4 regions of the Paenibacillus sp. FSL M7-0802 genome follow, and region 1 is predicted to be linked to each of the others. Evidence: riboswitches for the same ligand, from Rfam matches in the RefSeq annotation. Region 1 holds a riboswitch; each other region holds the start of a gene.
The links. A riboswitch is a leader RNA that binds a small molecule or an ion and turns the genes downstream of it on or off. The one in region 1 is predicted to bind cyclic di-AMP.

Region 1 (5,526 bases):
ACCATTTCATCATAAGAAGTCTCATAATTGGAGGTCTCCAAACGACACCCGGCCTGTAAAGCAGCTCCTTCAGCAATTTGAATAACACGGCGAGTCAGTGGGTTCAGTTCTTGACGTGTAGCCGCTCTTACATAAAATTGGGCTGAGGCGTAATCAGGAATAATATTGGCTGCTTGCCCACCCTGGTTAATGATCCCATGGATACGCACTGTACTTTTTACTTGTTGACGGAACGCATTGATGCCATTGAACGTTTGAATCACAGCGTCCAGCGCGTTAATGCCTTCGTGCGGGCTGGCAGCCGCGTGAGCAGATTGACCAAAAAATTCGAATTGTACAGCATCAATCGCCAGTGATTTGCCTGATTTTTCGTAACGGTCATAAGGATGCGTCATAAGTGCGATGTCGCAATCATCAAACAATCCGGCAGCGGCCATAGGGACCTTTGCACCGCGTGTTTCTTCGGCAGGTGTGCCATATACCCGTACTTCTCCACCAGTTTCGTCGATGATCGACTTGAGGCCGACGGCAGCACCAGTACTCATCATACATATCAAATGGTGCCCACAGGCGTGTCCTAGACCTTTCAGAGCGTCATATTCTGCCAGAAAAGCGACAACCGGCCCGGGTTTTGCAGCTTTGTAAGTTGCAATAAAGGCTGTTTCTATGCCCAATACAGGTGCCTGGACCTCAAATCCGTGAAAAACCAGTTCTTCTTTTAAACGGGCAGCGGCCAGAAATTCCTCGTTTCCAAGTTCAGGATTTGCGCCAATAAATAACGAAATGTCCTTAAACCGTGGGGCATGCTGCTCGATGGTCTGTTGAATGGTCTGTTTAAAATCCATGCTGAAAACTCCTTTATATAAGCTGTAATGTAGGTACTGCGTTAGGTATGCTGAAATTGTACTATAACATTCATTGCATAATCATGCATATTCATTTATAATGACACAATCTTATTTATTATAAAGAATTTAAGGAGAGAAAAAAAGATTGAAAAAGGCATATCGTTTTACCGCCCTGGTTTTGACGGCGGTTATCTTGCTGTTGACTGGTCTTCCCATGCTCAATGCATACGGAACGGAAGCAAAGCCACAGAAAAAACTTGTAGTGGGCATGAGTGCCGACTTTCCGCCGTATGAGTTTCATAAAGTCATTAACGGTAAGGATACCATTGTTGGGTTCGATGTGGATATCGCCAAGGAAATCGCCAAAGATTTGGATGCGGAGATGGTCCCTGAAGACATGAGTTTTGACTCTTTGCTGCCTGCTCTGCAAAGTGGTCGTGTAGACTTGGTACTGTCCGGTATGACACCAACGGATGAACGCAGAAAGAGTATTGATTTTTCGGATGTATACTATCGCTCCAAGCAAGTCATCATGGTACGCCCAGAGGATAAAGACAAATATCCGACGATGGATGCTTTGAAAGGCGAGAAGATCGGAGCACAAAAGGGAAGTATTCAGGAAGAGATTGCTCAAAAAGTGCCCAATGCCTCTGTAACTTCACTGGATAAAATATCTGACCTGGTACTCCAGCTGCGGACCCAGCGTGTGAACGCTGTCGTGATCGAAGATACGGTTGCTAAAGGATACACGTTAGACGGTACCGTAACCCTTGCCAAGGCTGTGCCTGAGGATGCGGGAGCAGAAACAGCTGTAGGTATCCGTAAAGGGAATGCAGAATTGCTTGCTTCTGTAAATAAAACGTTGGCTCGCCTGAAAGCAGACGGGTCGATTGAGAAGTTTTCCACGGAAGCGAGTGCACTTTCTGCGGATCGTCAGGTTTCTTCTAATAACATTGTAGATATTTTTTGGAAATACCGCAGTTTATACGCTACGGGTATCGGCTACACCTTGTTGCTGTCTGCGCTCGGAGTACTGTTCGGATTCATCATTGGTCTGATCATATCCTTGCTACGTATGAGTGGAGTACGCATCATTGAGTGGTTAGGTACCACTTATGTAGAGATACTGCGTGGCACACCTATGCTGGTGCAACTCATGATTATTCACTACGGGGTTGCTTTGACGCTGGGTGTCAATTTTACTCCACTCCAGTCTGGTATAATCACATTGTCTCTGAATAGCTCGGCATATCTGGCTGAAATTTTCCGTGCAGGTATCCAGGCAGTAGACCGTGGACAGATGGAGGCTGCCCGTTCATTGGGTATGGGACGAGGCAAAGCTATGCGTCATGTCATTTTGCCGCAAGCGTTTAAATCTATTTTGCCTGCTATCGGTAATGAGTTTATTACGATCATTAAAGAATCATCCATTATTTCGACCATTGGGATGGTGGATATTATGTATCAGGCCCAGGTCATTAAGAACATTACCTACGAAGGATTAAGTCCGTTCGTAATCGCAGCCGCTATTTATTTTGTAATGACATTCAGCTTGTCTAAGCTGCTGGGTTTATGGGAAAGGAAGTTGAGAGCCAGTGATCACCGTTAAACAACTGCGTAAATCGTTCGGCAAGAATGAGATTTTAAAAGGCATTGATATAGATATCGCCAAAGGTGAAGTCGTCGTCATCATCGGTCCCAGCGGTTCGGGGAAGAGTACGTTTTTACGTTGCATGAATCTGCTAGAACAGCCTACGGACGGGGAGATTTTGTTTGAGGGCGAGCCGATTACAGCTCGTGGTCATAATATTAATGTAACCCGGGAGAAGATGGGGATGGTGTTCCAGCATTTTAATCTGTTCCCGCATAAAACAGTGTTGCAGAATCTGACGCTTGCACCAACGCAGGTTAGAAGACAGTCAGGGAAGGAAGCGGAAAAAATTGCGCTAGAACTCCTGCGTACCGTAGGGCTTGAGGATAAGAAGAATACCTATCCGAACCAGCTATCCGGTGGTCAGAAGCAACGTATTGCGATTGCGCGTGCTTTGGCCATGCAGCCGCACGTAATGCTGTTCGATGAGCCGACTTCTGCATTGGACCCTGAAATGGTTGGAGAGGTTCTGGATGTAATGAAGAAGCTCGCCGAAGGCGGCATGACCATGGTAATCGTGACGCATGAAATGGGCTTTGCCCGCGAGGTAGGCGATCGAATCATCTTTATGGATAACGGTCAAATTGTGGAACAAGGTACACCAGAGCAGGTATTTGGTACTCCAAGCCATGATCGCACCCGTGATTTTCTTGCCAAAGTATTGTAAGAAAGTGCTGATATGAGCTATAAAAAAGCCCTCCGTTTGACGGAGGGCTTTTTCTTTTTTTGTCACCATTTCACCATATTTTCGTAACAAATATCGATTTCTTGGTGACAAAATTGTAACGAGTATAGTATGATGTTCAAGGTTCCCAACATTTTCATGCGGATAAGGTTACAAAATTGTGATATTATGCAGTAAGCCAAAACTTACCGGGACAGCATGCGGTTATGAAAAACGCTGAATGCTGGGCCCAAACTATGGGAAGTGCGGGGGACGTAACAACGGCAGTCTTTCCGATACGTCATAAGACGATATGGAATATGCCTAGGGGTGAATTGCACAAGCATAGGGCTTCTCCTGAGTCCGAATCCGACAGCTAACTTCGCAGGCATAACAGAGGAGGTACATATCTTTGAAACATCTAAAACATATTGGAAAAACCATGAAATTTGCGGTGCTTGCCGCAGCCATTGCAGGGCTGGCACAGACAGCTGGAGTAGCGGATGCTGCTTCGCTTCATACTGCCAAAGATGGCGATACCTTCTTTTTGCTTGCTCAACGTTATGGAGTATCAGTGGACGAGCTGACGAAGGCGAACCCAAACATTGCCTCTAACAATATATATGCAGGTCTGCAAATTAAGGTACCTGGTGAAAAAAGTGTGAATGCAGCTTCGGATTCGAAGCCTCAGCTTCTTACGGAGAAAGCACCAGCGAATGAGGGGCCAGCGATTGAAGCGTGGGGCAAAACATTTAACTATAGCAAAATAGTCGACGTTAAGGCTACTGCGTATTCTGCCGCAGCCGATGAGAATGGTAAATGGGGAGCAGTGGACTACTACGGCAATCCGCTTAAACTAGGTACAATTGCGGTAGACCCGAACGTCATTCCGATGGGCACGAAAGTGCTGGTTACAGGCTATTCCCACCCAGGTTTGCCGGATCATTCTTTTGTAGCTGTCGCTCGCGATCAGGGCAGCGCCATTACAGGAAAACGGATTGATATCTTTATTCCTGGCAACAAATCATTTGTGAACGACTTTGGATTTCAAAATGTGAAGCTGTACGTTATTGATAAATAGCATTATACGTATATATGGTTTAATTAAACATAATATATATTATGTAAACTTAATGCCTGTATCCTACCGCATATAACTAGGTCAGACTCTTATCAGGTCCTATCCATAAAAAAGGCTGTCTTGACGAGCAGAAAACTTCTGCTGGTAAGACAGCCTTTTTACGTTGCTTTAGCTTGTAGCTCAATCATAAACATATGGTTATTTCTGTTCCGATGTGTGGAGTAGCCGGGGGACTGTGACAAATTTGTAGCCCTTAGCTTTTAGAGAGTGAATTAGACCCGGCAGAGCTTGAACAGTGCCTTGCAAGTTGGAACTTTGACCTCCACCTGCGTGCATTAAAATAATAGAGCCAGGCCCAGTAGCTGGGATCACATTGCGCTGAATTTGTGTTTTACTTAGTCCCTTCCAGTCGAGAGAGTCTACATTCCAATTGACAATCATGTAGCCATGACGACGTGCCCACTGGATTTGAGGCTCCGTGATTTCACCGTAGGGTGGACGAATCAACTTGGGGCGAAAACCTGCGCTGGCTTGTAAAATACGTTCTGTTTTTGTAATCTGGTTGCGAAAGCGTTCTGGTGTGGCCTTCCTAAAATCAGGATGAGTATAGGAATGGTTTCCTATAGCATGGCCTTCACGGATAATACGGCGTATGATCCCCGGATGCTTTTCCGCACGGTGACCGACGATGAAAAAGGTAGCTTTGATGCCATTGGCGTGTAATACGTCCAAAACCTGCGGCGTATACCTAGAATCGGGCACATCATCAAAGGTTAGGGCAATTTGGCGGGTGTGTGGGCCGCACATTTTAAAAATGTCCGCATGTTTTTTTCGCAGCATTGCTAATGTAGGAGTTGCTCGATCTATGCTCTGTTGTACAGAAGAAGCAACAGTTGCTTCCTTGGGATGGGGCGTTCCGATGTTGGGAGGCGCATCCGCGTGAACGGGTAAACTTGAAAATGCTAGTAACAGTGCCAAGCCTGGCAACACTCCCCTGTACGGCATATGTATCCCCCCTTTCCGTGCAGTGATACCTAGTGGTGCTCTCGACTATTATGTACCTGTCCTATTAAAAATATGCTGGTTACCAAGTTCGGCTCATAAACGACTGGAAAGAAGTCCACGATGAAACGATTATCAATGAAGATGATGGAGCTAAACGTACATATTCTCTTAAACATGACCGAAAACAGGAGCATTTTCGCAAGTTTTAGCCTTACAACGAATTCGGTATACCGTGACAGCTGGTGTATAATGGGGATGCAATTCATAATTGTACAGA
Region 2 (5,526 bases), 1.6 Mb from region 1:
TGAGTCTTCATCGGTAGCGTCCGCCACGACAGTATGTGTCAACATCTCACTCATACTGTCCACCACATCCTCATTCCGGTCAATGCCTAGCACCTCGCACCCCATATCCACCAATTGCAAAGCCAGGCTTGAGCCAAACCGCCCCAAGCCAATAACTACAAACTGCTGCGTTTTCATATCTACTCGAAAACTCCCTTATCTGAATCAATTTCATAAATGAGGATTTTACAAAAATCCTGAAATAATTAAACCAACGAAATGAATATGAAATGATTCATCCTATAATCATTTTGCCTTCCGGATGACGATATAATTCTTTACCCTTTTTCGGCCCCAGTGCATAAGCTAGCGTGAGTGGCCCCAGTCTACCTGCAAACATCGTCAGGGTAATCACCAGCTTGCCTATGACTGTCAAATCAGGTGTAAGCCCTATCGACAGCCCCACCGTACCAAACGCAGACACCGTCTCGAACAAGATCATCAAAAAATGATGATCTTCGGTTGCCGACAAAATCATGGTCACCCCGATCACGAACAGCAGCCCCAGCAGTGTAATGGTCAAAGCCTTGTAAATTCGTCCCTGCGCAAGTCGGTACCTGAACAGCACAATATCTTCACGCCCCCGTAGCATCGAAATCACGGCTCCAATGAGCAGCGCGAATGTTGTGGTCTTAATCCCGCCTCCAGTAGAGCCAGGAGAAGCCCCGATAAACATGAGTATGATGATAAAAAACTGCGTAGCCTGCCGCAAGCCTCCAATGTCCAGCGTATTGGCACCTGCGGTACGGGGGGTAACGGACTGGAATAAAGATCCCAGCAGTTTACCACCCCAATCAAGCGAGCCAAGAGTCTTTGGATTCGTAAATTCAAATACAAAAATCACGAGCGTGCCGACTACAATCATAGCGCCCGTCATGCTGAGTACCACCTTAGTATGCAAGGACAGTCTCTTGCGCTTGCGATATTCTGCCAGATCCGACATCACTACAAAACCAATGCCGCCTGAAATAATCAGGAACATAGCTGTAAAATTAACAATCGGATCATATACATAACCTGTCAGGCTGCGAAAGTGCCCGAATAAGTCAAAACCAGCATTGTTAAACATGGAGATGGCATGCCAAATCCCAAAATAAATCGCCCTGCCTACAGGCATATCAAACGACCAGCGAATCGCAAATATTGCAGCACATACGCCCTCAATGACCAGCGAGTACAGCAGCACCTTACGAATCAATCCGACAATTCCTTCGACAGAGGTCTGATTCATCGCTTCCTGTAAAATGAGGCGCTCCCGTAAGGAAATCCGACGTTTGAACACCAGCGCGATCAAGGTAGCCATAGTCATAAAGCCCAGGCCGCCGATCTGAATGAGCGCAGCGATAACAACTTGACCAAAGGTTGTAAAAAAGGTCCCCGTATCCTTTACGACAAGCCCTGTAACACAGGTCGCGGAAGCGGCAGTAAACAAAGCGTCTATAAACGCAAGTGGCTTTCCTGTTGTATTGGAGATCGGCAGCATTAACAATAAACTACCTATTAGAATGATAATGGCAAAGCCCGCAACGAATATCTGCGGTGGAGAAAGCCGGAGCCAGCTTGCATTGGGATTCATCTATTCATCACTTCTCTCCTAATCCTTAAAACTATAAAAACAGTGATTTAATACGGTGTAAGCCCGCTACGCGTTCCATTTGATCTTCCGATCGTCGTTGCCCCTAATTTTTTTGATTTTTCCAAACCTTTAGTAACTATAATTAGCATTCCCTGAATACAGGAAGAATGCATGTCAAGCACTACTCTGCCCCCTGTGCTATTGGCGGGCAGCAGCGAAGGAAGCAGAATTGTTCTGAAGAAGCGAAGCGTTTGCCTTTATCTCCGGATTTTAACCATTAAAGGGGTTATACAATCAAAAAATCCGGGGATAACAGCAATCGGAAGAATAATCTGCACCCGCAGCGGTCTAACCAATCCAAACACTTTTATACGCACAAAAATAGACACCGGAAAACCGAGTGCCTGACTTGGTTCCTGCTCATAGCCTACGAGGTTAGCTGACGGATTCGGGCAGCACAGTATGCCCTATTTACACATCCAATCCAGCAGGATCGGCTGTAAAATTCACCCCAGTAACATGGTTCCCCCGTTTTCTCATAGAAATTCGGCTCAACTGTATATCATTACCTATGTATTTTATAGGCATTGCCTCAAGATTATAATCCTTCTATATCCAGATCACAAAACCGATTTCGCCGAAAAAACGTGAAATTGGCTTTATTTTGCGAATGGGCATCGTTTAATCGCAGCTTATCTTATTTTATTGGAACTTTAAAGTGCTTTCACTCTATTTTCATGAATATCGCTGGTCTGTTGGCGGGAACCTGTGCAGTATGATATCTTTAATGGATGTTCTTATTTACAGATTAAGGAGGAAACTCATGAATCCTATCGGGAAACCGGTCGTGCTCACGGCCAACTTCAAAAAATTAGGCTTGCTGGGCGGGATTGGCCTGATTTGCTTTTTTATCTTTCAATTGCTTATTCCCTCGCTTAGTAATCCGAGTCCAGAATCAGTAATGAACGCAAAGGTCATCAGCAAACAAGAAGCGGTCATACACGCATTGGACTTTGCCCGCTCCGAGTTGGGCTATACTGAATCACAGCCAGAGGAGCCTGTCGTGACCTATCAGGCCGAAACAGATTTGTACGGTTATTTATCTAGAGAAAAACTGCTTCAACAGTACGACCGTACATGGAAGAAAAATTACCCTTACGAAACCTTTCGGGTTGATCTGCCTGAATCCTCAGCGAAAAGCAAACTGCAAATTCATGTGGATTTATCCACTGGGAAGGTCGTTAGCTTTAAACGGATCACCTCCAGTACCAATTACACACAGGCTGATATTTCTACGGATGAAGAAGCACGTAACAGGCTTATACGTGTAGCTGAGGACGGCATGACGCTTGAAGCCAAGGAGCAGGCGGCCGCAGTATGGGTCAAGCGCTTTGGCTTTAAGCCGTCGGACTTGAAGCTCGCCACCACTGAAAAAGAAGGTGGATTAAAGTATACCGTAGACGATAAAAAAATCGGCGCCTCGGTACTTACACTGGCTTTTACTTTCGAAGACGGTGATGTTCGCTCCTTCTCTCAAAGCTTTTCGGCCCCGTCGTCCTATACCGATTATATCGAAAAGCAAACATTTTGGGCGAATTGGATGACCTATGCGGGTTATGCCCTATTTAGCTTTGTGCTGGGTGTTCTTGCCATTGTGTATGCGTCACTCACCCGACGACATACTTCATTTGTACGCGGCATTGTTCTGTCCCAGCTATACTTTATTGCAAGTATAGCTGGGACAATGAACATGCTGCCTTTATTGCAAGCAGAAGCAGGCGGTAAGGGCATGCTTATATTTCTTATGGTGTTCCAGATTGGTGTTACCTTCTTCATGGCAGTAGCGCTCTACTTCTCCTTGGTCGGCGGTGACGGACTTATGCGTCAGGTTGGACTGAATGCATGGCCGCGTGCGAAAGAGCCGGGCTACGGGCTGTATGTGCTTCGCAGTATGTATGTTGGCTACTTGTGGGCCTTTATTTTACTCGGGGTACAATCCATCTTATTCTTTATACTGGAGCGCACATTTAATACATTCTCCACAACAGATGCCACGCAATCCCCTTACAATATGGCTTATCCATGGTTACTGCCGATTATGGCCTGGATGGCAGGTATTGGAGAAGAGACTGTCTACCGTCTGTTTGGTATTCCGATGGTCAAAAAAATAGTGAAAAACACTTTTGTTGCTTGTCTGATCACCACGCTGATTTGGGCACTGGGACATACACTTTATCCGATCTATCCGGTGATTTCTAGACCTATTGAGCTGACTTTTCTTGGTTTGCTGTTCAGTTTTGTGTTCCTGCGTTACGGTTTTATTGCCGCCATGTTCAGCCACGTTATTTTTGACAGCATTCTAATGGGGCTTAGTGTAATGAGTCTGGGAGACACTGTGAATGTGAGCGCTGGTCTATTCTGGATCTTACTTCCAGCCATTGTGGGCTACATCATTTATTGGTTTAGTCCTAAAAAGCCAAATCGAATTATGTTTGAACCTATTAAAAAAGAGGAGCCGTATTCTACGACTCCTCCTCCCGAAGGGCAGCTATAATCTGACGCGCAAGCTTATCCCCAATAGAGAGAGGCCGGAATTCTTCAACGCTGGCCTCTCTTATTTTTTTGAGTGATCCAAAATGCTTGAGCAGTAACTTACGCCGTTTCTCGCCGATGCCTGGAATAGAGTCCAACCGAGAAGTCACCATAGATTTGCCGCGTTGCTCGCGGTGGAACGTGATGGCAAAACGGTGAACCTCGTCCTGAATCCGTTGCAGCAGATAAAATTCTTCGCTATTGCGTGCAAGTGTCACGGCCTCAGAGGACTCTCCCACTAATAGTTGGGAAGTTCTATGTTTGGCATCCTTCACCAGACCACACACAGGAATGAACAAACCCAGCTCATTTTGCAGTACATCGGTCGCCGCCTTAATTTGTCCACGTCCACCATCCACAACGATCAAGTCGGGACGTTCCAGATTTTCCTTAAGCACACGTTCATATCTACGCCGAATAACCTCACGCATCGTTTCATAATCATCGGGTCCCTGTACAGAACGGATCTTATATTTTCGATACTCCTTCTTGGCAGGCTTGCCATCAATAAACACGATCATGGCGGAGACTGGATCGGAACCCTGGATGTTGGAGTTATCAAACGCCTCCACCCGGTGCAAGCTATCCAGCCCAATGGCACGTCCGAGATTGCTTGCAGCTTTGGATGTCCGTTCCTCATCCCGCTCGATCAGCTTAAACTTCTCATCCAAAGCAACACGTGCATTTTCCGTCGCCATGCCTGTCATTTGCTTTTTCAGTCCACGCTGCGGTACAAGTACCTTAACATCCAACCATTCAGCCAGAGCGAGAGCCGCCGTAGCTGGGTCCTCCAGTCCACCGGATAGTTGGGTTTCTGTTTCCTTTATCTCTGCATCTTGGTCACCAACTTGACCTTGATTCGTTGCTGCTGCATAAGCTGCTCGTTCTTCAGCCACCAGCAATGAGTCAGCAGAATGCTCTGTCTCCGTTTGTATCGCTTTGTCATCTGTCTGTCCGGTAGCATCGGCTATAGGTGCACTGTGAAGTGCAGTTTCTGCCGCAACCGGTTGATCGACATTGACCTGTTCCGCCTGCATCATCTTAGGAGAATCCGGCAGCAATATTTCCTGCGGCACTGCTGGGTTGTCACTATAATATTGCGTCACATAGGACATAAAATCACTGTAAGCCTCACCGTAGAAAGGAAAAGTCGACATATGGCGCTCGATCATTTTACCTTTGCGGACATATAGGATTTGTACACACATCCAGCCCTTATCTACTGAAAAACCGAATACATCTCGATCTTTCGCATCCGATGTGGTGATTTTCTGCTTTTCCATCATCGCGTCGATGCTGATAATCTGATCTCGCAGCTC
Region 3 (5,526 bases), 4.3 Mb from region 1:
TGATAAAGAAGGATGTCAGTTTTGCTGCAAAAGCTTCTCTATATCTCCCGCCAGCTTATCTGGAGTGGTTTGCGGTGCATAGCGCTTAAATACGTTACCTTCTCGTGTAATTAAGAATTTAGTAAAATTCCATTTGATCGCTTTGGACCCTAATACCCCCGGAGCAGTTTGGGTCAGGTAACGAAATAAGGGGTGCGCTTGATCGCCATTGACATCTGTCTTGGCGAACATCGGAAAGGTAACACCATAATTGATCTGGCAAAACTCGGAAATCTCCTCGCTGGAACCTGGCTCTTGTTTGGCAAATTGGTTGCTGGGAAATCCCAAAATTTCGAGCCCCTGTTCATGGTACTGGTCATATAGCTCTTGTAGCGCTTTGTATTGGGGGGTTAACCCACATTTGCTGGCAGTGTTCACGATAAGCAGAACGTTCCCTTCATATGTGGATAACGGAATTTGTTTCCCTTGCAGGGTGTGCGCATCATATTCATAAACGGTCATAGTATCTCTCCTTATTCAATATTCAGCAATTAAATTGTAAGCAATTAAAATCGAGGTTGCAAGTTTTGAAAAGCTGTATCAAGCCTTTAGCCGCTGTAAAATCGTATTTTGTTCAAAACAGTAAATCGCACCGCAAATGGAGCGAATTAAGGTGTTTCTTCTTATAAAAGCGGGTTCAATCGGTGTTTAGCTGGTACATATAGCGTATTTTCTTCTCTTTTTACAAAAAAAGGCCAAAAACGCCCTACCCTACGCCAATATTGACATGCTTGTCATTTTCGAAAAGGGATGAAAAACAGAGATTGAAGGAGCTGTGAGAAGCATAGTTGCATTGTAAGCGCTATTATTAATATCCTAGGCTCTAAAGGCCGATTTATAACCCCGCAGTTGAGCTTTACAGTCTTCCATGCGCGGGTGTATGATTCAAGACGTAATTTCAAATTAACTTGAATGAAGCAACAACGAAATGTCTATAGCGCTGAATTTTGCAGTTGCAAAAGCGGGGGAACCAATCGAGATTGTACGGCTTCGGAAGCCGTGTGTCTCATGGGGTGAATTTTCAGGTCAAGTGCCAGAAATAGGGCGACTCTCACGTCCGAATCCGACAGCTAACCTCGTAAGCGTACAGGGAGAGGCAACAAACCGCCGTGTGCAGCCATGGTTTATTTTATCATGGATATGTAAGAAGCCGGAGGAAAGCCTTTTTCCTTCGGCTTCTTTTTGTTGTCTTTTTATACCGGGAGAGGAGCTACTGATGGAAGGTCGGTTAATTATTGTCACTGCACCGAATGAAGCGGGCAGAAGTTTTGTGAAATTGCTTATTTTCAAAAAATTGGCGTTTGCAGTTCTCACGAATAGCGCCCAGGAGGAACGACAGCTCAAAAAAATGGGTGTGGAGCACATTGTCCGCATCAATACCATGCAAGCGGGAAAATGGAATTTTCCAAAAAAAGAAATTGGTAGTGTGTATTTGTTCGAGAACAGCTTGAATCTGACGTGCCGTTTCCTGCAAATATGTCGGCCGCTAACATCGGAATCGATCTATGTTATTACGCACGGCTGTAATCCACAAGGAATTTATCGGGGATTGGGAGCGGATCATGTGATCTACACATTGAACGGAGAGGTGGGTTTTCTGCTGAACGGATAAGCACTTATAACATAGTTGTTTTATGATTTTATGATCAAATAAGAATGGCGATCTGAGGACCGATACGGAGGGTATAAACATGATGGATATATACATGCTGCTCGTCATGGCTGTGAGTTATGGAGTGATACTGCTGTTTGTACGCTGGTGTGATGCGCAGACCTCTAAAGGAGGACGAAGAGGATGATCGTTATACTTGGGCTTACGGCTATTGTGTTTATGTATTTAATCTACGCACTCCTGAACCCTGAAAAGTTCTAGTCAGCTATAGGGGATAGAGCGGGCGGGAACAACAGATCTGAATATTAAGCATCATAGGTAGCGGGTTTTCGCAAACGTGTGCACACAATTGGTGCTCTGGAAGCAGGTCTGTTGTTCCAAACGCAGGAGCATTTTGAAGGAGGAATAAAGGATGGAGCTGCTTCAAATTGGAATTGTGATCGTCATATTGCTGCTCTTGGTAAAGCCAGTGGGCACCTATATGTATCATGTATTCTCGAATGAACCCAATCGGACGGATCGGATTTTTGGCGGAACAGAAAAGCTGATTTATAAGATAGTAGGATTGAAGAAGCTAGAAAGCATGCGTTGGACTACGTATGTTATGAGTTTCATTGCAACGAATGTCGTGCTTGTGGCGATCAGCTACTTGCTGTTGCGTTTACAGGGAATGCTTCCCGGTAATCCGGCGGGAAACAGTAATATGGAAGCATCACTAGCTTTTAATACGGTAATCAGCTTTATGACGAATACGAATCTCCAACATTATAGCGGAGAAAGCGGGCTTACGTATCTGACACAGATGGCGTTCGTCACGATGATGATGTTCACTTCGGCTGCTTCCGGTTTTGCGGTTGCTGCGGCTTTTATGAGAGGATTGACGCGGCGCGGTGAAGGGATGGGCAATTTCTTTCAAGATTTTATTAAAGCCATTATAAGGATTTTCCTGCCGCTGGCCTTTGTGCTTACGCTGGTGCTGGTTGGATTGAAGGTACCACAGACGCTACAGCCTACGGCGGATCTTACGACGCTGAGCGGAACACAGCAGCAGATTTCTATGGGACCCATTGCTTCTCTGGAGTCCATCAAGCATTTGGGGACAAACGGGGGCGGTTATGCGGGAGCTAACTCTGCGCATCCTTTTGAAAATCCAAGTCCTTGGACGAACGTGCTGGAAATTTTGGCAATGTGGGTAATGCCGGCTTCGTTGCCGTATACCTTTGGATTGTTTGCCCGTAATCGTAAACAGGGCTGGATTATTTTTAGCTCCATGATGGTATTGTTTCTAATTTTTCTATCCATTACGTATGTGTCTGAAAAGACAGGTAATCCGTTAATCCAGACACTGGGTGTGGATGCTTCTCAAGGAAGCATGGAAGGGAAAGAGGTTCGTTTCGGCATTGGACAATCGGCTTTATTCACTGCGGTCACAACAGCGGCAACGACAGGTTCGGTCAATAATATGCATGATACACTAACCCCACTGGGTGGTATGGCTGCTTTGGGAGAAATGATGCTAAACGTCATTTTTGGCGGCAAGGGTGTCGGGCTGATGAATATGCTGATGTATGCGATTCTGGGTGTGTTTATATGCGGACTGATGGTCGGGAGAACTCCGGAATTTATGGGAAGGAAGATTGAAGGCAAGGAAATGAAGCTGATCGCGATTGCCATTTTGGTACATCCGTTTCTTATTCTCGCCCCAACTGCACTTGCATTTATGAGTCATTGGGGATACGATGCGGTCACTAACCCTGGCTATCACGGGTTGACTCAGGTGCTCTATGAATATGCGTCATCTGCCGCAAATAACGGTTCGGGATTTGAAGGTCTTTCGGATAACAACGTATTCTGGAATATGACAACGGGGATGGTTATGTTCTTCGGACGATATGTATCTATGATTGCATTGTTGGCTGTGGCGGCTTCGTTGAATGCCAAAGCACCGACTCCGGTGACGACGGGGACACTGCGCACGGACAACAAGTTATTTGGAGCTATTCTGATCGGGGTCGTGCTGCTGATTGGTGCGTTGACCTTTTTACCCGTCATCGTATTGGGACCTGTTGCTGAATTTTTGACCATGTGAAGAAGAAAATGAGAATGGATGAACGGGGTGTTTGATCATGAAGGAACAGCGCAAACACATGCTGGACAGAAGCATCTTGAAGCATGCGATCAAGGATAGCTTTATAAAATTAAATCCGATGATTATGATGAAAAATCCTGTCATGTTCGTCGTGGAGATCGGTACATTGGTCGTGCTGCTAATGTTACTGTTTCCCGGTTATTTTGGAACTGGCAAGGAATTGGGCTTTAACCTGGCCGTGTTTGTTATTCTGTTGTTTACGTTGCTTTTTGCTAATTTTGCCGAAGCGCTCGCGGAGGGGCGGGGTAAGGCACAAGCTGCCTCTTTAAAAAAATCCAAGCAGGAAACGCAAGCTAACAAGCTCATCGGAAATGACATTCAGGTGGTTAGCTCAACCGAATTGCGTAAGGGGGACGTGGTTATTGTCTCCCAGGGCGAAATGATCCCAAGCGATGGTGAGGTCATTGAAGGCCTGGCTTCGGTGGATGAATCTGCAATTACGGGCGAATCGGCTCCGGTCATCAAGGAATCGGGTGGTGACTTTTGCTCGGTAACCGGCGGGACGCGAGTGGTCAGTGACCGGATTAAGGTGCGGATTACGACAGAGCCGGGCGAGACATTTATTGATAAAATGATTTCGCTCGTGGAAGGCGCACAGCGGCAAAAAACGCCGAATGAGATTGCACTGAACACTTTGCTGATTAGCTTAACGATTATTTTTCTAATTGTAGTGGTTACGCTAGCGCCGATTGCCCGTCATTTTAATATTGATTTGCCTGTTCCTGTGCTGATTTCGTTGCTAGTCTGTCTGATTCCAACCACGATTGGAGGACTGCTGTCAGCCATCGGGATTGCCGGTATGGACCGGGTCACCCAGTTTAACGTGTTGGCCATGTCAGGCAAGGCGGTAGAAGCTTCTGGGGATATCAACACGATGATTCTGGATAAAACAGGTACAATCACCTTCGGGAACCGAATGGCGAGTGAATTCGTGCCTGTAGAGGGCGTGGAGAAGGCAGAGTTAGTGAAGTGGGCAGCGATTAGCTCTATGAAGGATGAGACGCCAGAGGGGCGCTCAGTTCTCGAATTGATGCGCAAACAGGAGCATACGTTGGATGCATCCTTGGCAGCAGGTGGAACTTTTATCGAATTCAAGGCGGAGACCCGGATGAGTGGTCTGGATCTGGCCGATGGACGAAAGGTACGCAAGGGCGCGGTGGATTCTGTTCGGCAATGGATCGTATCGCAAAACGGCAGTGTTCCAGCCGATCTGGAGGAAAAAGCGAATCAGGTAGCCTCTGAAGGAGGTACACCGCTGGCAGTCGCGCTGGATGATCAGATATACGGCATTATTTATCTGAAGGATACAGTGAAGCCAGGCATGAAGGAACGGTTTGATCAGCTCCGGGAAATGGGTATCCGTACGATCATGTGTACCGGAGATAATCCACTGACAGCAGCTACAATTGCACGAGAAGCGGGTGTGGACGACTTTGTAGCTGAGAGCAAGCCGGAGGACAAAATAGCGGTTATCCGACGTGAGCAGGAACAGGGTAAGCTGGTTGCTATGACCGGAGACGGCACCAATGATGCACCTGCGCTGGCGCAAGCGGATGTCGGTCTTGCCATGAATAGCGGCACAGTCGCGGCCAAAGAAGCGGCTAATATGGTGGACTTGGATTCCGACCCGTCTAAAATTATTGAGGTGGTCGCGATCGGCAAGCAGCTGCTTATGACGCGTGGAGCATTGACAACGTTCAGCATTGCGAACGATGTTGCCAAATAT
Region 4 (5,526 bases), 2.8 Mb from region 1:
CGTATTTTTAGCCATTGCCTAACGACCACCTCTTTCCTTGTCCATTATAACGAATTTTAGAGGGATTGTCAAATCAAGCTAAATATTATAACAACACGAAAAATAAGTTGTCAATTTAATTTTTTGCGAACAGGAATAATTTATATAAAAAATGACAAAAAGCCTCTGAAAGCAGAGGCTTTTTGTTCAGATTAATCCTATTGGCACATTTGAATCCTAGATTGCGGAAGGCGTTACTTTAAGCGTAGACAAATTTTCAAGCTTCGGCAGGCCGATGCGATAGCTTCCCCTAGTTTCAATTCCACCCACTCCGCGACTGCCACTGATTGTCTGGTGAAACAGGTCCCCCATGTTGACCGTATCACGGATCGAAGTAAAGGCCGCCTTGGCAGCCACGTAAACGGGGTCCAGCGCGTGAATCAGGATACGCCCTGGTGAGCTGGCGAAGTTCGCTCCCGCACGTAGCAGCGCCTCAAAATGGGACTGGCACGCCCCCGCTACAATCGTCAGCGAATCCAGATGACGTTCATATTGTCTTGCTACCTGAATCGCCGCCACAAAATTTTGCGAATTTTTATAACTTTTCAAGCTGTACAAATCGTAAGGCTGTGGCTGCTTCAGCACACCGTCATGTCCGGTAATGACTACGATATCCGGACGGATACGGGGAAGCAGTCGGTACAACGTGTCCGCCATTGCCGATTCGTGAACGTGATGTCCCTCTGCAGGAACACGGAGCTGTTCATATAAACTGAGACATTTTTTCAAATAGCCGGGATCTCCATCCAGATGAAGAACCTTTCCCGGCATTTCAAAATACGTTGACTCGACCGGATCACTCCAGTCCCCAACCAGAGCTGCCTGACTACGAGCAGCTTGCTGCTGGCGTGCCCGTTGCAACAGATTAAGAGACTCACCAGCCTTAATATGGGCCTGCTGAGTCTTACCGCTAATCTGGTCTGCAGGCACTCTGACCAGATCGTTCACTGGGGAATCGGCCAGCAGCCGAAATTCTATTCCCTTAATGATCGCTTTATCCCGCTGGATGTCCTCAACACGAAACGTGACATCTCCGCCGTACGATTTCCGAACGACCAAGTCTCCTAAACTCATCACACTGTATCACCCCTCCTATATCGTATGGGTGAATGCACAGTTTGGTTCCAGCTTAGGATATACCTGCCTCCAACAGCACAGCGCTGAGACGCGCAAATTCCTCAATACTTAGCGTTTCTCCTCGACGGGAGGGTTCAATACCAGCTTGTTGCAACAACGGCTCCAGCGTGTCCCTGTTCTCTTTGGTGAAGAAACGGCTTTTTAGGTTATTGGAAATGGTTTTACGACGCTGGGCAAAAGCAGCATGAACCACTTCAAAAAAATGCTTCTCATCCACCACTTCCACTGGAGGGGCTTCCCGTACACGCAACCGGATGACTGCAGACTCCACATTCGGCTGGGGAATAAATACTGTATTCGGCACAATACAGACTAATTCAGGTTCGCTGTAATATTGCACCGCAATGCTCAGGCTGCCGTAATCCTTCGTTCCAGGAGACGCAGCCATACGCTCAGCCACTTCTTTTTGGATCATAACGACGATATTCTCCAAAGGGAGCTTGTCCTCCAGCAGCCTCATCAGAATCGGTGTAGTAACGTAGTACGGCAGATTAGCCACGACACTTACTTTGCTCACGTCTGCAAAATCGGTTGCGAACACCTCGCGCAAATCCAGCTTCAACACATCTCCATGACGTACCTTCACATGCTCGTAAGGGGCCAACACTTCTTCGAGAATTGGCAGTAGCCGCTGGTCAATCTCGACAGCGGTAACTGCCTTGGCTGATTGGGCCAGCTTCTCGGTCAAAGCACCAATCCCAGGACCGATCTCAAGTGCGCCCTTCGTCTCATCCAATCCGGCAGCATTTACAATCTTATTGAGAATATTTTGATCAATCAGGAAATTTTGTCCCAAACTCTTTTTGAACGAAAAACCGTGCCGTTGAATAATGTCCTTCGTACGCCGCGGTGTTGCTATATCTTGAATCCCTGTCATACGGATATCACAATCCTTCACTTTCAATTTGTGCCAGCGCCCCGGCAAATTCCTCGCGGCTGATCTGAAATACAGAGAGCCGTTTATGTAGCTGCTTTCCGTTACAATAACCAATACCCAGCACATTCCCTAAGGCCATACGGCGTGCAGCAGCATTGGGGTGGGTGATGAGTCCAGCATCAATCAGGTCCGCCCACTCAATCAGCGGGTCGGCGCCTTCCACTGTCGTATGGACCCGTGCAAGAGCGTGTCTGATCGCTTCCGGTGAGGCATTCTCCACGCCAATATCTCCTTTGCGCGTCGCTTCTGCCTCGGGTATAAAGGCCTGCTTGCAGCCGGGTACCTTGGAAGCGATAATCTTACGGATGCGCTCCCCTGCATGATCGGGATCGGTTAAAATGATGACCCCCCGCCGCTCCTGCGCCAATGCAATTTTACGCAGCGTCATTTTATTAATGGCTGAGCCGCCAGTTTCTATCGTATCCGCTTCAACAGCGCGGCGAATGGCCACCGTATCATCCCGGCCCTCTACCACGATCACTTCCTTGATCATTTGCGTTTCCCTCCACTGCTACACAGCAAGCTATATTTATCTTTCCCTGCTTTTGAAAACAAAATAAGAAGAGGATATCCTCTTCTTAGCATGGCATAACTATGTTGTTAATACTATCGCATTGCCCTCAACATACACAACCTGTTTTAGTTGATTTCAGGCTTTATCGGTCCGATAACATAAACGGTTTTACCGTGCTTACGACCAAATTGGTTGGCTCGGCTCAAACTCTCATAATACACATCGATTTTGTGGCCTTTAATCGCGCCACCGGTATCCTCCGCACGGCGGAAGCCCACCCCTTCGATATACACCCACCAGCCGATTGGAATTACACTCGGATCGACCGCGATGGTGCGTCCTTCCGTGACACGTGCGCCGGATGCAGTACGTGTACCGATACCTGGCTCCTGTGAGGAATACGCCGTCATGGAGACATTTTGTAAAACTTTGCTATATTTAAAATTGACGCCTGCTTTACGGACAGCACTGCCCGAACTAACCGTCGTTGCCTTAACGGCATCATTGGGACCGACGGAAGCAGCCAGAACGACCGGTTTTTTCTTCGTTCCTACTGCAATGACTTTATCCACACGGTTCTGTGCAACTTCCTTGTTAACCAGCTGTTTGGATACCAACTTTCCATCATGATATACCTTTTGAACGTGCTGGACGACCACACCCGATTTGCCGCTTTGAATGACCCGATTATCGCCTTTATAAAGACTCGGATCGGCCGTTTTGATGACCTGATAAGGCACCTGTTTTTTCTGTTCGACCTGCTGTTTCTTCACACGGACGATTTTTATGTCCATGTTAGACGAAACAGAGGCATCCAACGCAGGATAAACTTTATCCGTTGATGATAATTTATAGCCCGAGGTACGAATGGCACCTTCTACTGTATTTTCTGTTGTGTACAGCTTTTTCGTCTCATTGCCTGAAGATACTCTGACTTGATTGGCACGTTTAATGACTACGCGATCGCCATCCTGTATTGCTCCATTTAGCGGCATGGAAACTGTATCATGCGGCTGAAGTGAAATGGAATGCTCGCTCAGCAAATCTTGAAGCTTGGATTCCCGGGTTTCTACCGCAGACGCCTTGCCATCGATGACAAAAAAGACTTGTTTTTTAGATTGCGTGTACATCAGAATTGAAATCATAATCGTTAGCGCGATTAGAAAAATAGCAACCAAAGCAGCCTGGCGCACATTCTCTTGCTTCCAACGCAATACGTAAGACATGCTGGATGAGCGTGACTCATGGGTATCCTTTTTTTGGAAAATGCCCATTTCCTCCGTCCTCCTTACATAGCCCGCCGTCTGGAGTAAGACATAGTTGAGATTTGACGTGACTATAACAGATTTTCTACAAGACAAGCCCAAACTGCGACTGTCCTGCACCATGTACCCGTCTTCGCGGCATGCTGTCCTCCCCTGTTTAACCACAGTATGATGACAGATTTTCTTTTATTCACAACAAAAAAAGCCAGAGAAAGAGACTAGAGAGCTCTTTCGTGGCTTCCGGCATGTGTGAATATGCGGGAAAACTCATGCACGAGATGGCTTCTCTCTTGTTACGCTTACGGGGTTAGCTGTCGGGTTCGGACGTAGAGAGTCGCCCTAGCTTGGGTCAACCGCTCATGGCGGTCGCCTTCACATTCACCCCGAAGACCCAGAAAGAAATCGAAATACGGCTCCTCCACCTATTCAATCCCATTCGGGGAAAGAATTTCGGTCGAGCCGGCTGGCGGAAGAGACGTTCCCTTCTTGCACATATGCCGGACGTACTGTAAGCCATATCGGTTCCCCCGTTCCCTGTAAAAGGGACTCAGCGAGACTGGTTCATGAAATGACTTGTTGATGTTTACATTCAAACAACAATTCACTGAAAAGATGATATCCTGTTTCTATGCATGTTGTAAAGCAGGTTTCAAGTACATTTTTTAAAATATTCGGTTAAAATATTGTAATATTCTCGAGTTTCCTGCAACAAATTCATGATTAGCTTCGTCTATCTCTTTATTTTGATCGATTTCTTCACTTTTTCATTGAATGTCAAATCGTTCCAGGGCATTTTGGGTCGTTATTGACACTAATTCCTCCACTGTAATCCCTTTGATTTGGGCTGCAGCCTCTGCTACCAGTCTCACATGTGCAGACTCATTTCGCTTCCCACGAAACGGATGAGGCGTCAGATAGGGAGCATCAGTTTCAATGAGCAGACGGTCCAGCGGCACCTGTGCGAGCACCTCTTTTGGCTGCTTGGCATTTTTGAACGTTATTGGACCACCAAAGGAAAGGTGAAATCCCATATCCAGCACCATTTTGGCTGTCTCCCAGCTACCCGAAAAGGAGTGCATGACTCCTCCAATCTCACTCGCTTTTTCCTCGCGCAATATCCTAACAATATCTTCATGTGCATCCCGGTTATGAATAACAATGGGCATTTTGAGCTCACGAGCCAGACCAATTTGATTTCGAAACACCCGATGCTGAACATCCTTCGGTGATGTATCCCAATAATAATCCAGACCGATCTCTCCGATGGCTACAACCTTCTTATGACTGCATAACGATGCAATCCATTCTAAATCGCCCTCCTGCATTGTAATAGCATCCTGAGGGTGCCATCCAACTGCCGCATAAATAAAATCATACGTCTCGGCCAATTTCATGGTGGATGGAATGGTCTCACGATTAAATCCGATATTGATCATCCGTGTTACTCCTGATTCGACAGCACGTGCTATAACTTCTTCACGATCTTCGTCAAATTGTGGCGCATCCAAGTGAGTATGAGTGTCGAATAAATCCAAGGTTTACATCTCCTTTTTTTACTTACATTTCTATATAGTTGTCTATTCTTTGACAAAATAATTCCTTATTTCGGCAGGAAGCCTGTCTTTTACCGCGTT

Region 2: another riboswitch for cyclic di-AMP. It lies ahead of MHB54_RS18595 (TrkH family potassium uptake protein); the one in region 1 lies ahead of MHB54_RS25605 (3D domain-containing protein).
Region 3: another riboswitch for cyclic di-AMP. It lies ahead of MHB54_RS06230 (hypothetical protein); the one in region 1 lies ahead of MHB54_RS25605 (3D domain-containing protein).
Region 4: another riboswitch for cyclic di-AMP. It lies ahead of MHB54_RS12885 (3D domain-containing protein); the one in region 1 lies ahead of MHB54_RS25605 (3D domain-containing protein).

What each region holds. Positions count from the first base shown of each region.
Region 1 is NZ_JBBOSD010000001.1:5,588,294-5,593,819, forward strand. It holds gene MHB54_RS25590 (M20 family metallopeptidase) at 1-845, opposite strand, end outside; gene MHB54_RS25595 (ABC transporter substrate-binding protein/permease) at 994-2,457, shown strand; gene MHB54_RS25600 (amino acid ABC transporter ATP-binding protein) at 2,444-3,166, shown strand; cyclic di-AMP (ydaO/yuaA leader) riboswitch at 3,401-3,569, shown strand; gene MHB54_RS25605 (3D domain-containing protein) at 3,576-4,244, shown strand; gene MHB54_RS25610 (polysaccharide deacetylase family protein) at 4,443-5,249, opposite strand.
Region 2 is NZ_JBBOSD010000001.1:4,035,713-4,041,238, reverse strand. It holds gene MHB54_RS18600 (potassium channel family protein) at 1-177, opposite strand, end outside; gene MHB54_RS18595 (TrkH family potassium uptake protein) at 275-1,615, opposite strand; cyclic di-AMP (ydaO/yuaA leader) riboswitch at 2,025-2,177, opposite strand; gene MHB54_RS18590 (CPBP family intramembrane glutamic endopeptidase) at 2,439-4,169, shown strand; gene uvrC (excinuclease ABC subunit UvrC) at 4,138-5,526, opposite strand, start outside.
Region 3 is NZ_JBBOSD010000001.1:1,241,286-1,246,811, reverse strand. It holds gene MHB54_RS06235 (glutathione peroxidase) at 16-501, opposite strand; cyclic di-AMP (ydaO/yuaA leader) riboswitch at 968-1,140, shown strand; gene MHB54_RS06230 (hypothetical protein) at 1,256-1,651, shown strand; gene MHB54_RS28685 (potassium-transporting ATPase subunit F) at 1,835-1,912, shown strand; gene kdpA (potassium-transporting ATPase subunit KdpA) at 2,064-3,740, shown strand; gene kdpB (potassium-transporting ATPase subunit KdpB) at 3,778-5,526, shown strand, end outside.
Region 4 is NZ_JBBOSD010000001.1:2,768,291-2,773,816, forward strand. It holds gene veg (biofilm formation stimulator Veg) at 1-15, opposite strand, end outside; gene yabG (sporulation peptidase YabG) at 217-1,113, opposite strand; gene rsmA (16S rRNA (adenine(1518)-N(6)/adenine(1519)-N(6))-dimethyltransferase RsmA) at 1,169-2,053, opposite strand; gene rnmV (ribonuclease M5) at 2,061-2,606, opposite strand; gene MHB54_RS12885 (3D domain-containing protein) at 2,753-3,901, opposite strand; cyclic di-AMP (ydaO/yuaA leader) riboswitch at 4,173-4,455, opposite strand; gene MHB54_RS12890 (TatD family hydrolase) at 4,657-5,427, opposite strand; gene MHB54_RS12895 (HD domain-containing protein) at 5,470-5,526, opposite strand, start outside.